3 regions of the Pantoea alhagi genome follow, and region 3 is predicted to be linked to each of the others. Evidence: riboswitches for the same ligand, from Rfam matches in the RefSeq annotation. Region 3 holds a riboswitch; each other region holds the start of a gene.
What was found. A riboswitch is a leader RNA that binds a small molecule or an ion and turns the genes downstream of it on or off. The one in region 3 is predicted to bind thiamine pyrophosphate.
Positions count from the first base shown of each region.

Region 1: another riboswitch for thiamine pyrophosphate. It lies ahead of thiB (thiamine ABC transporter substrate binding subunit); the one in region 3 lies ahead of thiC (phosphomethylpyrimidine synthase ThiC).
Region 2: another riboswitch for thiamine pyrophosphate. It lies ahead of thiM (hydroxyethylthiazole kinase); the one in region 3 lies ahead of thiC (phosphomethylpyrimidine synthase ThiC).

Region 1 is NZ_CP019706.1:768,065-771,338, forward strand. It holds gene sgrR (HTH-type transcriptional regulator SgrR) at 119-1,780, shown strand; TPP riboswitch at 1,818-1,920, shown strand; gene thiB (thiamine ABC transporter substrate binding subunit) at 1,966-2,952, shown strand; gene thiP (thiamine/thiamine pyrophosphate ABC transporter permease ThiP) at 2,928-3,274, shown strand, end outside.
Region 2 is NZ_CP019706.1:3,059,421-3,062,694, forward strand. It holds gene B1H58_RS14260 (transketolase family protein) at 1-299, shown strand, start outside; gene B1H58_RS14265 (GFA family protein) at 447-869, shown strand; gene B1H58_RS14270 (GNAT family N-acetyltransferase) at 962-1,471, opposite strand; TPP riboswitch at 1,738-1,834, shown strand; gene thiM (hydroxyethylthiazole kinase) at 1,867-2,658, shown strand; gene thiD (bifunctional hydroxymethylpyrimidine kinase/phosphomethylpyrimidine kinase) at 2,655-3,274, shown strand, end outside.
Region 3 is NZ_CP019706.1:1,903,857-1,907,130, forward strand. It holds gene thiC (phosphomethylpyrimidine synthase ThiC) at 1-1,756, opposite strand, end outside; TPP riboswitch at 1,841-1,940, opposite strand; gene rsd (sigma D regulator) at 2,314-2,820, opposite strand; gene nudC (NAD(+) diphosphatase) at 2,958-3,274, shown strand, end outside.

The sequences.
Region 1 (3,274 bases), 1.1 Mb from region 3:
CGCCAGGATAAAAGTACGCCAGCCAATAAGGCTGCCTCCCGCACTTTTATCTGCCGTTATTATCGCCATAATAAGGGAACGGAAAAACTACCCAATCCTTTAACAGAGTTCCCCTTTTATGCCTTCATCACGCCTGCAACATCATTTTATTCGTCTGTGGCAGAGCTGTAACGGCCAGACGCAGGAAACCACGCTGCAACTACTGGCGCAACAGATGCACTGCTCGCGTCGCCATATGCGTAACCTGCTAAATGCGATGCAGGCTGAAGGCTGGCTGCGCTGGGAGCCAGAGGCAGGACGTGGCAAACGTTCACAGCTGCATTTTTACGCCACCGGGCTGGCGCTTCGACAGCAACGCGCCGAAGAGCTGCTGGAGCAGGATCGCATTGAACAGCTGGTGCAGTTGGTTGGCGATAAAAACCAGGCGCGACAGATGATCACCTCGCGCCTGGGACGCAGCTTTCGTCAGGGCAAACATATTCTGCGCATTCCCTATTATCGTCCGCTGCTTAACCTGCTGCCCGGCTCGCCGCTGCGTCGTTCGGAAACCCATCTGGCGCGGCAGATTTTCAGCAGTCTGCTACGCATAAATGAGGAAAACGGGGAACTGGAACCGGATATTGCCCACCACTGGCAGTGCCTTTCACCACAGCACTGGCGTTTTTATTTGCGTCCCGCTATTCAGTTTCATCATGGCCGCGAGCTGGATATGACGGATGTGATCCTTAGCCTGCAGCGTCTGACGTCACAGCCGCTCTTCTCCCACTTAAGCGCGATTGAATCACCTACGGCCTGGACGCTGGATATTCACCTTAGTCAGCCCGATCGCTGGCTGCCGTGGCTGTTAGGCAGCGCCAGCGCAATGATCCTGCCCAGAGAGTGGCCAGAGCTGCCCAACTATAGCCGCCAGCCGATCGGTACCGGCCCCTATTCAGTGGTGCAGAACCAGCAGTCGCAACTTAAGATACAGGCGTTTGATGACTATTTCGGCTATCGCGCCCTGATTGATGAGGTCAACATCTGGGTACTGCCTGAAATCAGTGAAGAGCTGGTTTACGCAGGCGTTAAACTACAGGGCGGCAATGAGGATGAGAAATCGGAAGAGAGCCGGCTTGAGGAAGGCTGCTACTTTTTACTGTTCGATCAGCGTTCGGAAAAAGGGCGCGATCGGCAGTTACGCCGTTGGGTCAGCACCCTGCTAAACACCATAACGCTGCTGAACAACGCAAGCGCCGGTTATCAGCGCTACTGGTTTCCCGCCTGGGGATTGCTGCCGCGCTGGCATCATCGCCCGCAACAGCACACGCTTGACAAACCGGAAGGGCTGACTGAACTGACGCTGACCTGGTATAGCGATCATATTGAACATCAGGGCATTGCCAGGCTGCTGGAGCCATTGCTGGCGGCGCAGGGGGTCCGCCTGATTACGCAGGAGATCGATTACGCCAGCTGGTATCACGGCACGGCGAAAAGCGATCTCTGGCTGGGCAGCGTTAACTTTACCCTGCCGCTGAAGTTTTCCGTTTTTGCCCTGCTGTATGAACTGCCGCTGTTACATCACTGCATCGATATTGACTGGCAGGCTGATGCCGGACGCTGGCGTCGGCAGGAACTTTCGCTGGCGGAATGGTGTCAGGCGCTGGTAAATAACCATCACCTGCATCCGTTGTTTCATCACTGGCTGCTGCTGGAAGGTGAGCGCAGTATGCGCGGTGTGCGGATGAATACGCTGGGCTGGTTTGATTTTAAGTCTGCATGGTTCGCGCCGCCGGAAACCTGATGCTTTCGTTAACTCACCGAAAACACTACACTAACAGCCGTTCTCAACGGGGTGTGGAAAACAACAAACTTTCCACTGAGAGAAACCCGTCGAACCTGATCCGGTTAATACCGGCGTAGGGATTTGAGATGCGGTATCCCCTCAGATCATGCGCCCTGTTATTTTTCCTCCTCAAGGAGCGCAACGTGTTGAAAAAATTTTTGCCCGTTCTGCTGTTGCTGTCTGCCCCGGTTTTGGCTGCCAGACCCACGTTAACCGTTTATACCTATGACTCCTTCGCTGCTGAATGGGGCCCTGGCCCGGCGGTAAAGAAAGCATTTGAAGCGCAATGCGGCTGCGAACTGAAGTTTGTCGCACTGGAAGATGGCGTGTCGCTGCTGAATCGTCTGCGTATGGAAGGTAAAAACAGCAAGGCTGATGTGGTGCTTGGGCTGGATAATAACCTGATTCAGGCGGCGGAACAGTCCGGTCTGTTTACGCCCGGCAACGTCGATACTGCCAGCCTGACGCTGCCGGACGGCTGGCATAACCGCACTTTTATTCCCTATGACTACGGCTATTTCGCCTTTGTATACGATAAAAACAAGCTGAAAAATCCGCCGCAAAGCCTGAAAGAGCTGGTTGAGAGCGATCAACCGTGGCGGGTGATCTATGAAGATCCGCGTACCAGCACGCCGGGCCTCGGCCTGCTGCTGTGGATGCAAAAAGTGTACGGTGACGATGCCCCGCAGGCGTGGCAGAAGCTGGCGAAGAAAACCGTTACCGTTACCAAAGGCTGGAGCGAAGCCTACGGTCTGTTTTTGAAAGGCGAAGGCGACCTGGTACTGAGCTACACCACCTCTCCGGCTTATCACCTGATCGCCGAGAAAAAGGATCACTATGCGGCGGCGAATTTTGCTGAAGGGCATTACCTGCAGGTTGAAGTTGCGGCGCAGCTGAAAAACAGCAGCCATCCGCAACTGGCGCAGCAGTTCATGCAATTTATAATCAGTGAACCGTTCCAGCAGACGATCCCCACCGGCAACTGGATGTATCCGGTAACCAAAACCGCCCTGCCCGACGGTTTCAACACGCTGACGGTGCCGAAAACCGCGCTGGAGTTTACGCCTCAACAGGTTGCGCAGCAGCGCGCTGAATGGATTAATACATGGCAACGCGCCGTCAGCCGCTGATCCCCGGCTGGCTGTGGCCTGGCCTGCTAACCGCCACGCTGCTGGTTACCGTGGCGCTGCTGGCCTTTGGCGCGCTGTGGTTTAACGCGCCGGAGAGCGACTGGCGCAGCCTGCTGCAGGATAGCTATCTGCGGCATGTGGTTGCGTTTTCATTCTGGCAGGCGCTGCTTTCTGCACTTTTGTCAGTGGTTCCGGCGATTCCGCTGGCGCGGGCGCTCTGGCGGCGGCGTTTCCCTGGTCGTCAGCTGCTGCTGCGGCTATGTGCGATGACGCTGGTGCTGCCGGTCCTGGTGGCAGTGTTCGGTTTGCTGAGCGTTTACGG
Region 2 (3,274 bases), 1.2 Mb from region 3:
TCACCACCCGTGTGATCAACGTTCCTTCCATCAGGCCGCTGGATCGTGAGGCGCTTAGCGAGAGTTTGCGCGGAATGGATAGGGTGATAAGCGTTGAGGAACATAACGTTAACGGCGGCGTCGGCAGCATTGTGGCCGAGGTACTGGCCGAATATGGTCATGGCGCGAAACTAAAACGGCTTGGCATTGCGGATGGAGACTATGCAATTGCCGCCGACCGTAAAGACATGCGCGCCTGGCACGGTATTGATGCAGCGGGCATTGTGCAACAGGCATTGAATATGATGAATCACGCGTAAACGCTACCAAAAATTAAACTGTTATGCATTGATATATATAAGCTAATGTAATGCCTGGAGAATGCCAGACGTATGCTGACAGGGGTGAGAGGTCAGGGGGAATACGCTGGCAGTCAGTAAACAATAGCCGGTATGGAGTGCATTTTAATGGATGGTTCATGTCTGTGTGGCAGCGTAGGGTTTAGATTAGTCGTCCCGCCGAAGGCATTTTATCGCTGTCACTGTTCACTCTGTCGCAAGCAAACGGGAGTTGGCTTTAATCTGGCAACGCTGGTTAAGCTGGAAAACTTTGCCTGGATAAAGGGTGAGGGCGCGATCAAAAGCTGGACAAAACCAGGCGGTTACCGCACCGATTTTTGTTCGGCGTGTGGCTCAACGGTTCCTAATATCTTAAGGGGAATGCCTTACGTATGGATCCCTGTAGGCTTGCTGGATGAGGATACAAATATTCCCTGCATCGCTGATTACTGCACGGATGATGCAAAGTCCTGGGATACAACCCGTTCAGAGAGGAATCACAGCGGCCCGGTAGCGTCACTGGATGCTCTTTTGCGATTGCTTGAGGTGTAGGAAAGAAAAGATGCGGCGTAACGCGCAGCACACCCGCGCTTTTCGCCGCTGACCGCCATTTATTGTTGAGTGCCCTGAAAACCAACCCGACATCAATAGAAGAGTTGCATCGCAACACGGCGTTGCGGGTTTAATCCTGATGCGACTTCCGCTGTGAGCAATTCTCTCAGACGGGGCTGAATGACCTTACCTTCGGCGATTTGAAACCCAAGCGAGGCGTAAAAAGGAGCATTAAATGGCGCATAGCGATCGGTTGTCAGCGAGGCACCCGTTAAGCCACGCCGCTTCCCTTCTGAAAGAAGCGCATTCATTAATTGTCGGCCAATCCCCCGACGCTGCCAGGTTGGATGGACATCAGCTTCGGCGATATGTAGCCAGTTATCAACAATAAAGGCACCGGCGAACCCGACCGGAATTTCTCCTGAAGCAAAGGCAGCGAGCAGCAACCCTTCATGCAATAGCTTGCTGAATTCTTCAATACTGCCTGCGGCAGGCGATCCGGCAACGGCACCTTCGTTGCGTAACGTTTCAAACGATGCTAATTCAATAGATTGTAGCGCGGCTAAGTGCTCAGCTCGCGCAGATCCGATCAAGATATTCATGACATGAGGGCAGCCTGGCATCCTGTGATATTGCTATCTGACACAGCCGGATAGCCCGTTGCAGTTTGTGGTTTTGTTACAGATCATGGTGAATAAAATAGTGTCAGGCCCATGGTTGTTCTCGCATTAGTTAGTGGCTTTTCACAGTCTGCGGCAAGTATCATTTATGCCTCTTCCTGTACTGATTTTAAAACTTGTTTCTCCTTGTTCCCACTGGCATTATCCTTAACAGGTCTGAACAAGACGCTAATTACAACCCATTGATTTTAAATGACTCGGGGTGCCCTTCTTTGTGAAGGCTGAGAAATACCCGTATTACCTGATCTGGATAATGCCAGCGTAGGGAAGTCAGATGCCTGGCCGGCATTGCTTCCTGAACGTCGGCCAGGAGCATTATGAAACAGCCTGACCTGCCTGATAACGCGCTTGTTGCGCACTCTCTCTCCCTGTTCCGCCAGCGTGCGCCGCTGATCCACTGCATGACTAACGATGTGGTGCAATCCTTTACCGCTAACGTCTTGCTGGCGCTTCACGCGTCGCCCGCGATGGTTATCGATGCCGAAGAAGCCGCGCAGTTTAGCGCTATCTCCGATGCGCTGCTGATTAACGTCGGGACGCTGACCCAGCCGCGCGCCGCAGCCATGCTGGCGGCAGTCAACGCCGCTAACGCCGCCAGCACGCCCTGGACGCTCGATCCGGTAGCGGTAGGGGCGCTGCGCTTGCGTAGCGAATTCTGCCAGCAACTGCTGACGCTGCAGCCCGCAGCGATTCGTGGCAACGCCTCTGAAATTCTCGCGCTGGCGCTACAGCAGGGCGGCGGACGCGGCGTGGATACGCAGCACCCGACGGAATCAGCGCTTTCTGCTGCCCGGCAGCTGGCCCGGCGCTATGCCACCATCGTTGCCATTACCGGCGAGGTGGATTACGTCACCGATGGCGAGCGCACGCTGCGCATTCCAGGCGGCTCGCCTCTGATGACGCGCGTGGTTGGCACCGGCTGCGCGCTTTCGGCGGTAGTGGCTGGCTTTGCGGCGCTGCCGGGCGATCGGCTGCTGCATGTTGCCAGCGCCTGCCAGATTATCTCCTGCGTCGGTGCTCAGGCGGCAGCTTCAACAAGCGGGCCGGGCAGCTTTATCCCGGCCTTTCTTGACGGACTCTGGAACCTGAATGAGGAGGCGCTGGCATGATCCGCATTAACGCATTAACCATTGCCGGTACCGATCCCAGCGGCGGCGCAGGTATCCAGGCCGATCTGAAAACCTTTTCTGCGCTGGGCGCTTATGGCACCAGCGTGATCACGGCGTTGGTAGCGCAAAATACCTGCGGCGTGCAGTCGGTTTACCGTATCGAACCTGACTTTGTTGCCGCACAGCTGGATTCAGTATTAAGCGATGTGCGTATTGATAGCGCCAAAATCGGCATGCTGGCGGAGAGCGATATTGTCGAAGCGGTCGCGGAAAGGCTTCGCCACGCCGCCATTCCCTGGGTGGTACTGGATACGGTGATGCTGGCGAAAAGCGGCGATGCGCTGTTGTCAACGCAGGCGGTAGAGACGCTGCGCCAGCAGTTGTTGCCGCAGGTGTCATTGATTACGCCTAACCTGCCGGAGGCGGCGGCGCTGCTGGAAACGCATCATGCGCGCGATGAGGCGGAAATGAAGCAGCAGGGCAGAGCGCTGCTGGCGCTGGGCTGCGAGGCGGTGCTGATCAAGGGCGGGCACCTCAGTGATGCCGAAAGTCCGGACTGGCTGTTTACCCGTGAAGGTGAGCAACGTTTTACCGCGCCGCGTATCGCCACGCGTAA
Region 3 (3,274 bases):
ATTTCGGACCGCACATCGAACAGAAATGTGCGACCTTGCCCGATTCCTGCGGCAGTGTTTCATCGTGATAAGCGCGAGCGGTATGCGGATCGAGTGCAAGATTAAACTGATCTTCCCAACGGAATTCAAAACGCGCTTTTGACATGGCGTTATCGCGGATCTGCGCGCCGGGATGACCTTTCGCCAGATCGGCGGCGTGTGCGGCGATCTTATAGGTAATCAGGCCTTGCTTAACATCCTCTTTATTCGGCAGGCCCAGATGCTCTTTCGGCGTGACGTAGCAGAGCATCGCACAGCCAAACCAGCCAATCATGGCGGCGCCGATACCGGAGGTGAAATGGTCATAGCCGGGGGCGATATCGGTGGTCAACGGGCCGAGCGTGTAAAAAGGCGCTTCGTGGCAGTGCTCCAGCTGCTCGGTCATATTGCGTCGGATCATCTGCATTGGCACATGTCCCGGTCCTTCAATCATCACCTGAACGTCATACTCCCAGGCAATTTTGGTCAGCTCGCCCAGCGTATGCAGTTCGGCAAACTGCGCTTCATCATTGGCATCCTGGATCGAGCCGGGACGTAGCCCATCGCCCAGCGACAGAGAAACATCATAGGCGGCACAAATTTCACAGATTTCGCGGAAGTGCTCATACAGAAAGCTCTCCTGATGATGGGAGAGGCACCACTTAGCCATAATCGAGCCGCCGCGCGAAACGATACCGGTCAGACGTTTTGCCGTCATTGGCACATAGCGCAACAGCACCCCCGCGTGGATAGTAAAATAGTCCACGCCCTGTTCCGCCTGCTCCAGCAGGGTATCGCGGAACAGTTCCCAGGTCAGGTTTTCCGCAATGCCGTTGACCTTTTCCAGTGCCTGATAAATTGGAACCGTACCAATCGGCACCGGGCTGTTACGCAAGATCCATTCGCGCGTTTCATGAATATAACGTCCGGTAGAGAGATCCATCACGGTATCCGCGCCCCAGCGGGTGGACCAAACCAGCTTTTCAACCTCTTCTTCAATAGAGGAGCTGACGGCAGAGTTGCCGATATTGGCATTCACCTTAACCAAAAAGTTACGGCCAATAATCATTGGCTCTGCTTCGGGATGGTTGATATTGGCAGGGATAATCGCGCGGCCTGCGGCAACCTCCTGGCGCACAAATTCCGGTGTGATGTTTTCCGGCAGCTGAGCGCCAAAGCTGTGGCCAGGATGCTGCTGGAGCAGAACTTCGCTACGAATACGTTCGCGGCCCATGTTTTCCCGCAGGGCGATAAATTCCATTTCCGGCGTGATGATACCCTGACGGGCATAGTGCAGTTGGGTAACACGGCGGCCAGCTTGCGCGCGGCGCGGACGCGGCAGGTTATCAAAGCGCAAATGATCAAGCCCTTCATCTTTCAGGCGCAGCTGGCTGTAGCTGGAGCTAAGTTCTGTCTGTTCGGTATCAGCACGTTGCTCAATCCAGGCGCTGCGCAGGCGCGGCAACCCCTTGTGCACATCGATAGTTGCTTCGGGATCGCCATACGGGCCAGCCGTATCGTAAACCGGAACCGGCTCGTTATCTTCATAGACTGGCGCGGTTTTATCACCGCCGATCAACGTTGGGCTCAACTGGATTTCACGCATCGGTACGCGAATGTCGGGGCGGCTGCCCTGGATCCAGATACGCTTTGAATTAGGAAATGCGGTTCCCTGCAGAGAGGCAATAAATTGTTGCGCCTGGGCGCGCTGTTCACGACGGTTTGGTTTAGCAGACATAGCAAACTCCAGATAAAGGAACATTGCTTGTCCGGAGCTCGGAAGGAGTAACGACACGGCGTCAATACGGATTGACGCCGTGAGATGATCTGTACTCTTGTTCCCTTCGCAGGTTCTAACCTGATCAGGTTCCGCGGATCCCGAATTAACGGTCTCAGCCTAAAAGGCACTCCGACAAGAAGAAAATCGCGCTGCAGACAGGCTGCTGGCGACACCTCGCACGCGTTATGTTGCGACAAGGTTATAAAAAAGCCCCTTCAGCATAAAGGGGCGTTGGCAAAACTACAAGAGGTATACCCGTCATACTTCACGTTGCTGGTGCGTTGGCTTTCCTCGCTCGCCCCAGTCACTTACCGGTGTAAGCTTCTGGGGACTCACTGCGTCGCTACCTGCCCGCAACGCGAATTATTTAGGGTATACCCGTCATACTTCACGTTGCTGGTGCGTTGGCTTTCCTCGCTCACCCCAGTCACTTACCGGTGTAAGCTCCTGGGGACTCACTGCGTCGCTGCCTGCCCGCAACGCGAATTATTTAGGGTATAAAAAATGATTAACGGTTACGCCGGACGTGCCAGCGCCTGATCGTTAGCCGCAGCCAGCGCAGCTAAATTGTTCTCAAAGGCCAGTTGGATCAGTTTATCTTCCAGCGTGAAGCGCGCTTCCAGCGCTTCGCCCACTTCAGATAGCGCCTGCTGGAACTCCATGCAGTTATCATGATCGATAGCTGCTTCAAAATGGGTATCGTAAAGCTGCATGATTTGTTCAGTATTACCCTGCAGCGCAGGATAGATTTGTGCAGCAGCCAGCAACGGGCTGTCGCCAGTCATCTCTTCGATAATGCGTTCATAAACATTGAAATGGCCGGTAGAAAGATAGTCCACCAGATTCTGACAAAAATTGTCGAGCGCCTTTTCATCAAGGGCGGTGAGAGACTCTTTGTTCGGTTTGATGCCAACAACCTGATAATAAGCAACCAAAAGCTGCCTGCGCGCATTAAGCCAAAGGTCTACCAGTTCATTACTGCCACCTACGCGCTCGGTCAGAACGTCTAACTGGTTAAGCATGTTTGTCTCCGTGAGTTATAGTCTTACCGCTACTTATACTTAACATCAGTACAGAGGCTGTGTCCCGTATCCGTTCCACTTTTAAGAATAATTACGGCCCCAGTCACAAAAGTGCTGAAGCAAAGGATGACTTTTTTATGGAACGTGCGATCAAAAGCGTAGACGCTGGCTGGTGGGTTGTCAGCCACGAACAAAAAATTTGGTTGCCAAACGGTGAATTACCGTACGGTACGGCAGAAAATTGTGGTCTGGTGGGATCGCAGGGCGCGATTATCGGCGAATGGCAGGGCGACCCGGTCTGGTTGATCCGTGAGAACCGTCACGATCAGATGGGATCGATACGACAAATTATCGATATCGATAGCGGGCTGTTTCAGTTGGCAGGTCGCGGCGTACAGCTGGCTGAGTTTATTCGTTCACATCGTTATTGCGGCTACTGCGGTCATGAAATGCA